Regions from separate parts of the Macrococcus epidermidis genome, predicted to be linked through region 2. Evidence: a T-box and tRNA genes for the amino acid it is inferred to sense, from the RefSeq annotation. Region 2 holds a T-box; the other holds one or more tRNA genes.
The links. The T-box of region 2 lies ahead of argS (arginine--tRNA ligase). A T-box ahead of a tRNA ligase gene usually reads a tRNA of that ligase, here a tRNA-Arg.
Positions count from the first base shown of each region.

Region 1: it encodes a tRNA-Arg, which carries the amino acid that the T-box ahead of argS (arginine--tRNA ligase) is inferred to sense. The anticodon was not compared.

Region 1 is NZ_CP073819.1:1,970,471-1,973,852, reverse strand. Features, by position in the region: rRNA gene KFV12_RS10535 (23S ribosomal RNA) at 1-716, shown strand, start outside; rRNA gene rrf (5S ribosomal RNA) at 810-924, shown strand; tRNA gene KFV12_RS10525 (tRNA-Val) at 937-1,012, shown strand; tRNA gene KFV12_RS10520 (tRNA-Thr) at 1,031-1,106, shown strand; tRNA gene KFV12_RS10515 (tRNA-Lys) at 1,114-1,189, shown strand; tRNA gene KFV12_RS10510 (tRNA-Leu) at 1,215-1,298, shown strand; tRNA gene KFV12_RS10505 (tRNA-Gly) at 1,304-1,378, shown strand; tRNA gene KFV12_RS10500 (tRNA-Leu) at 1,419-1,507, shown strand; tRNA gene KFV12_RS10495 (tRNA-Arg) at 1,511-1,587, shown strand; tRNA gene KFV12_RS10490 (tRNA-Pro) at 1,607-1,680, shown strand; tRNA gene KFV12_RS10485 (tRNA-Ala) at 1,703-1,778, shown strand; tRNA gene KFV12_RS10480 (tRNA-Met) at 1,799-1,872, shown strand; tRNA gene KFV12_RS10475 (tRNA-Ile) at 1,912-1,985, shown strand; tRNA gene KFV12_RS10470 (tRNA-Ser) at 2,006-2,098, shown strand; tRNA gene KFV12_RS10465 (tRNA-Met) at 2,155-2,228, shown strand; tRNA gene KFV12_RS10460 (tRNA-Asp) at 2,237-2,312, shown strand; tRNA gene KFV12_RS10455 (tRNA-Phe) at 2,320-2,392, shown strand; tRNA gene KFV12_RS10450 (tRNA-Thr) at 2,409-2,484, shown strand; tRNA gene KFV12_RS10445 (tRNA-Tyr) at 2,489-2,572, shown strand; tRNA gene KFV12_RS10440 (tRNA-Trp) at 2,593-2,666, shown strand; tRNA gene KFV12_RS10435 (tRNA-His) at 2,669-2,741, shown strand; tRNA gene KFV12_RS10430 (tRNA-Gln) at 2,758-2,829, shown strand; tRNA gene KFV12_RS10425 (tRNA-Cys) at 2,835-2,908, shown strand; tRNA gene KFV12_RS10420 (tRNA-Leu) at 3,265-3,346, shown strand.
Region 2 is NZ_CP073819.1:392,312-395,693, reverse strand. Features, by position in the region: gene argS (arginine--tRNA ligase) at 1-1,387, opposite strand, end outside; T-box leader at 1,437-1,654, opposite strand; gene KFV12_RS02160 (SdpI family protein) at 1,749-2,075, shown strand; gene KFV12_RS02155 (prephenate dehydrogenase) at 2,079-2,939, opposite strand; gene KFV12_RS02150 (class I SAM-dependent methyltransferase) at 3,045-3,382, opposite strand, start outside.

The DNA.
Region 1 (3,382 bases), 900 kb from region 2:
GGCTGTGTTGACTTTCTAACCCGCACCACTTATCGTGGTGGGAGACAGTGTCAGGCGGGCAGTTTGACTGGGGCGGTCGCCTCCTAAAGAGTAACGGAGGCGCTCAAAGGTTCCCTCAGAATGGTTGGAAATCATTCGCAGAGTGTAAAGGCACAAGGGAGCTTGACTGCGAGACCTACAAGTCGAGCAGGGTCGAAAGACGGACTTAGTGATCCGGTGGTTCCGCATGGAAGGGCCATCGCTCAACGGATAAAAGCTACCCCGGGGATAACAGGCTTATCTCCCCCAAGAGTTCACATCGACGGGGAGGTTTGGCACCTCGATGTCGGCTCATCGCATCCTGGGGCTGTAGTCGGTCCCAAGGGTTGGGCTGTTCGCCCATTAAAGCGGTACGCGAGCTGGGTTCAGAACGTCGTGAGACAGTTCGGTCCCTATCCGTCGTGGGCGTAGGAAATTTGAGAGGAGCTGTCCTTAGTACGAGAGGACCGGGATGGACATACCTCTGGTGTACCAGTTGTCGCGCCAGCGGCATAGCTGGGTAGCTATGTATGGACGGGATAAGTGCTGAAAGCATCTAAGCATGAAGCCCCCCTCAAGATGAGATTTCCCAACTTCGGTTATAAGATCCCTCAAAGATGATGAGGTTAATAGGTTCGAGGTGGAAGTACAGTAATGTATGGAGCTGACGAATACTAATCGATCGAAGACTTAATCAATTTTATAGATTTTTTGCACGGTGATGTTTGGTACATCATATTTCTTCTTAAGTTTATCTAGTTTTGAAGGTACAATACCTTTAATATACTTTGTCTGGTGACGATGGCAGAGAGGTCACACCTGTTCCCATACCGAACACAGAAGTTAAGCTCTCTAGCGCCGATGGTAGTTGGTCTTACGATCCGCGAGAGTAGGACGTTGCCGGGCAATATATACCCAGGAGGATTAGCTCAGCTGGGAGAGCATCTGCCTTACAAGCAGAGGGTCGGCGGTTCGAGCCCGTCATCCTCCACCATTATTTATTTATTATTATGCCGGAATAGCTCAACTGGTAGAGCAACTGACTTGTAATCAGTAGGTTGAGGGTTCAAGTCCTTTTTCCGGCACCATTTCTTTGAGCCATTAGCTCAGTTGGTAGAGCATTTGACTTTTAATCAAAGGGTCAGAGGTTCGAATCCTCTATGGCTCACCATTATTTATATACTTAATACTTGCATGCGGGTGTGGCGGAACTGGCAGACGCACTAGACTTAGGATCTAGCGCCTTTGGCGTGGGGGTTCGACTCCCTTCACCCGCACCATATTTGCGAAAGTAGTTCAGTGGTAGAATACAACCTTGCCAAGGTTGGGGTCGCGGGTTCGAATCCCGTCTTTCGCTCCATTAATTCTATCGTAATAATTATGGCTTTTATTACTTAAAAGCCGGGGTGGCGGAACTGGCAGACGCACAGGACTTAAAATCCTGCGGTAAGTGATTACCGTACCGGTTCGATTCCGGTCCTCGGCACCATTAGCGCCCGTAGCTCAATTGGATAGAGCGTTTGACTACGGATCAAAAGGTTAGGGGTTCGACTCCTCTCGGGCGCGCCATTATTTTAATTACTAGCTACGGGAAGTAGCTCAGCTTGGTAGAGCACTTGGTTTGGGACCAAGGGGTCGCAGGTTCGAATCCTGTCTTCCCGATTTGCTTTAAAAGCTTTAATATGGGGGCTTAGCTCAGCTGGGAGAGCGCCTGCTTTGCACGCAGGAGGTCAGCGGTTCGATCCCGCTAGTCTCCACCATATTAACTTAATATTATTTCGGCGGCGTAGCTCAGCTGGCTAGAGCGTACGGTTCATACCCGTGAGGTCGGGGGTTCGATCCCCTCTGCCGCCACTATCTTTTTTAAAACTTAATGTGTACTTTTAGGATTTAGGACCTTTAGCTCAGTTGGTTAGAGCAAACGGCTCATAACCGTTGGGTCGCAGGTTCGAGTCCTGCAAGGTCCACTTAATTATTTTTATATAATGGAGGAATACCCAAGTCCGGCTGAAGGGATCGGTCTTGAAAACCGACAGGGGCTTAACGGCTCGCGGGGGTTCGAATCCCTCTTCCTCCGCCATTATTTTTTACTTCAGCAAAATAAAATAAAAAAGATTTTCAATTATTTATTATTATCGCGGGATGGAGCAGTCTGGTAGCTCGTCGGGCTCATAACCCGAAGGTCGGTGGTTCAAATCCGCCTCCCGCAATTATTAGTGGTCCCGTGGTGTAGCGGTTAACATGCCTGCCTGTCACGCAGGAGATCGCGGGTTCGATTCCCGTCGGGACCGCCATTTGTATGGCTCAGTAGCTCAGTCGGTAGAGCAATGGATTGAAAATCCATGTGTCGGCGGTTCGATTCCGTCCTGAGCCATCTTTTTTATTATTATGCCGGAATAGCTCAACTGGTAGAGCAACTGACTTGTAATCAGTAGGTTGAGGGTTCAAGTCCTTTTTCCGGCACCATCTTGGAGGGGTAGCGAAGTGGCTAAACGCGGCGGACTGTAAATCCGCTCCTTCGGGTTCGGCAGTTCGAATCTGCCCCCCTCCACCATTTTTTATTTGTTTATTTTTAGGGGCATAGTTTAACGGTAGAATAGAGGTCTCCAAAACCTTTGATGTGGGTTCGATTCCTACTGCCCCTGCCATGGCGATTGTGGCGAAGTGGTTAACGCATCGGATTGTGGTTCCGACACTCGTGGGTTCGATTCCCATCAGTCGCCCTTAATTTTTTAATATTGGGCTATAGCCAAGCGGTAAGGCAACGGACTTTGACTCCGTCACTCGTTGGTTCGAATCCAGCTAGCCCAGCTTTAGGCGCCATAGCCAAGTGGTAAGGCAGAGGTCTGCAAAACCTTTATCACCGGTTCAAATCCGGTTGGCGCCTCCATTAATTTTATATATGCGGGAGTATTTCAACTCTTAGAATACGGACCTTCCTGGTTCGAGATGTAGGTGTAAGTCCTACCTTCCGCTCCATTTTTGTTAAGCTGCATGATGCATGCTTATTTTTTTCGTAGAATTTATGTGAATACATAGAGATAAAAAAAGAACTACAGAAAAGATTCTGTAGTTAAAAGTAATTAAACGAAAATGAAATTTGGTGATAATAAAGTTGACGAGACTTTATTACACGTTCATTATAACAGGTCATTTGCTATTTGTGAACATAGATTGAAAATAGGATGAAATTCTTGACCATAACTTTTTTAAGTATTATACTTATTAAATAATAAATTTTACTAAGCCACCGTGGCGGAATTGGCAGACGCGCCGGACTCAAAATCCGGTTCCTCACGGAGTGTCGGTTCGACCCCGACCGGTGGTATCAAATAAAGCTTCTAAACGTTGTGTTTAGGAGCTT
Region 2 (3,382 bases):
TTTCCAGTCCACTCTTTCTAACAATGGCATGGATTCTAGCGTTTGTATATTGAAGATATAAACACGTATTGCCTTCAGCTTTTAACATATCTTCTAAATCAAATTCAATATCGTTTTGACGATCGTATTTCAGGTCATTAAATATTACAGCACCAATACCAATTTGTTTAGCTACTTTATCAATGTCTTCAATCTCATTTGATTTCGCGATTATATTTTGTTTCGCCATATTCACCGCTTCATCCAGCACTTCCTCTAAAAAGATAACTTTCCCTTTTCTCGTAGACATCTTTTTGCCATCTTTTAAGATCATACCAAACGATATGTGCTCCATATTTTCCGCCCACTCATAACCCATCATCTTTAATACTGCTATCAATTGTTTGAAATGAAGTGACTGTTCATTACCTACAAAATAATATGACTCAGAAAAATCATACCTTTCTTTTCTATAGATTGCTGTTGCTAAATCTCTTGTAATATACAAAGTTGAGCCATTCGTTTTCTTGATCAGCGCTGGCGGCATATCATCAAGTTTCACTATTTCTGCACCTTGATCTTCAACGAGTAAGTTTAATGCTTCTAACTTTTCTACGACAGCATCCATCTTGTCATTGTAAAATGCTTCTCCATTATACGAATCGAAAGAAACACCAAGACGTGCATATATCTCATTAAACGATTGCAGCGAAACTTCTCTGAACCATGTCCAGAGTCTTACATGCTCCGCTTCACCTTGCTCTAGTTTTAGAAATGCCGTTCTTCCCGCTTCATTTAAAGCTTCGTCATGTTCTGCTTCGTCATGAAATTTAACATATAGCTTGAATAATTCAGGTATTGGGTTTGCTTTAACGTCAGCTTCATTCCCCCACTTTTTATAAGCTACAATCAATTTACCAAACTGCGTTCCCCAGTCTCCAAGGTGATTTATTCTTACTGGTTTAAAACCTAATTTCTCTGTAATATTGGCTACTGCATTACCGATAACAGTTGATCTTAAATGCCCCATCGAGAAAGGTTTGGCGATATTCGGTGAAGAAATATCCATCGTTATCACTTTACCTTGACCAATATTTTGAGCACCAAAGCTTTCTTTATCGCGCAATACTTCCTGAATAACATTTGTTCCTAGTGTTTGTTTATTAAAATATACATTTAAATAGCCATTCACAACTTCAACTTTATCAATTTGTTCATCATTCAAACGCTCGCTTATTTCCTGTGCAATAATCATTGGACTCTTCTTCAGATGCTTACTTAACGTAAAACATGGGAATGATAAATCTCCTTGATGCGCATGCTTCGGATATTCAATCAACTTTAATATTTCAGTTTCACTCAATACTTCAATTTCTTTTCTTAAAATATTAGCTAATAAATGTTTCATCTATTCTCCTCCTAAAAATTTATAAAATAAAAAAGCATCCACCTCTAAAAAAAGAGGCGAATGCTAGATTCACGGTACCACTCTTGTTCATGTCAACAGACATACTCAATGATTGTTAACGATGTTTCCACCGGATATCCCTACTATAAGTTCAACATATCATTTACGAAGTGCGCTTCATATCAATTATCATGCTATACTTCCACCTTCTATAGCTCGCTACTTATGAACAAATCAATATTACTCTCTTCGTGTAAACAAATTGTTATTAAATTATTTAATATAATAGCATGATTATAATAAAAAGAAAATAGAAATAAATTTTATAAACTGTTATCATCAAGAAAACGGAGGTGCTAATATGATTACAATTATTATGGCTATCGCATTATATATTATTGACACGCTTCTCTATAAAACAATCCTTACCGATAAACCAAACTACTTTGCCGGATACCGTACACCAAGGTCTCTACAAAGTGAAAGACATTGGCAATTGGCGCAGGAATATTCTACAAAACTTATCCAAAAACTGTGCCCAATCTTACTCATCATCGGCATTGTTCAACTCTTGATTGAAATAACTATAGGCTATGAAGAGCAAAGTTCAATTGCATCTATTATTTTATTACTGATTACAGTTATTATCGTTTACCTCAAAACTGAAAATAGACTCAAAAAGTTATGATATTCACTTCTTCATATCACTTTGTTCCAAGCGAATTCTGCGATGACTTGATGCTTTGAAAATGCTCTCCATCACCTTCAAGTCATCATTTTTAACCGCTTCTTTCAAAGTAGTAAATGCATCTTCAAAACGCTCCATATTATCCAGTAAAGCTTCTTTATTATGGCTAAATAATTCCGGCCAGAGAGATTCATTCATATTAGCAATACGCGTAAGATCACGATAACTATCACCGATAAATTTTATCGTTTCATCCAATCTATCATCACTGTTGATTAACGACACGGCAATTGCATGCGTTAACTGACTCGTATGTGCAATCATCTCATCATGCATCACAGCATCTGTAACTGTGATACGTTTAAAACCGAGCGGATATAAAAATTGTTTAAATGCTTCTAACTCTTGATTTGAATTCAAATCTGACTTCGTGATGACATAGTTTGCGTCTTGAAATACACTAGCATCTGCGTATGCATATCCTTTCTTTTCTCGGCCCGCCATTGGATGACCGAAAATAAAAGAAACATTATGAGGTAGTATTTCTTCCACATCTTTCATCACCACCGACTTTACGCCAGCAGTATCTGTTAACGTTGCGCCATCTTTGAAATTATCTCGATGATAAAGAATAAAATCCTTTATCATATTAGGGTATATCGCAAAAATAACCAGATCAGCTTCACTCAGGATGGACTGATTACTCGTTTCACCAACATCAATGACCCCATCAGCTATCGCCATATTCAAAGTCTCATGATTTACATCGATTGCCATTATACGATGCCTTTGTCCATAGCTTGCACGAATTGCTTTGGCGAAAGTCCCACCGATTACACCCAATCCAATAATAGCAATGTTCATAAATACACCTCGATTGTTTTAATGATTAAAATCGTAGCAGTAAATATCATATAAAGCAAAAGATAAATAAAAATTGCATTACCCATTTTGAGTAATGCAAATTCATTATTGTTTTTCCAATATACCTTGAATAACACGACATTTTCCATTATGTTTATCACCTTCGTGTCGCACAACTTCTTTTTCAGCGAGTTCGATAATATTAACATCGTTAGATTCACTATATTTTTTAACGTTCCCTAAATCATACAACATAGAAATATCTTTTGGTCCACCTGTGCCATAATCAATCTGAGCTTTTGCGTATAATTCAAAGTATATTTTCCCTTCAGCTTTAACGGACTGAATCATATTATTAAATAATACTTGTTGTTTATCTTCTTCAACGTGACCAAAGATCATTACAGCATTGTCAAATTGCGCTTTATCTACTGCTTCTTCAA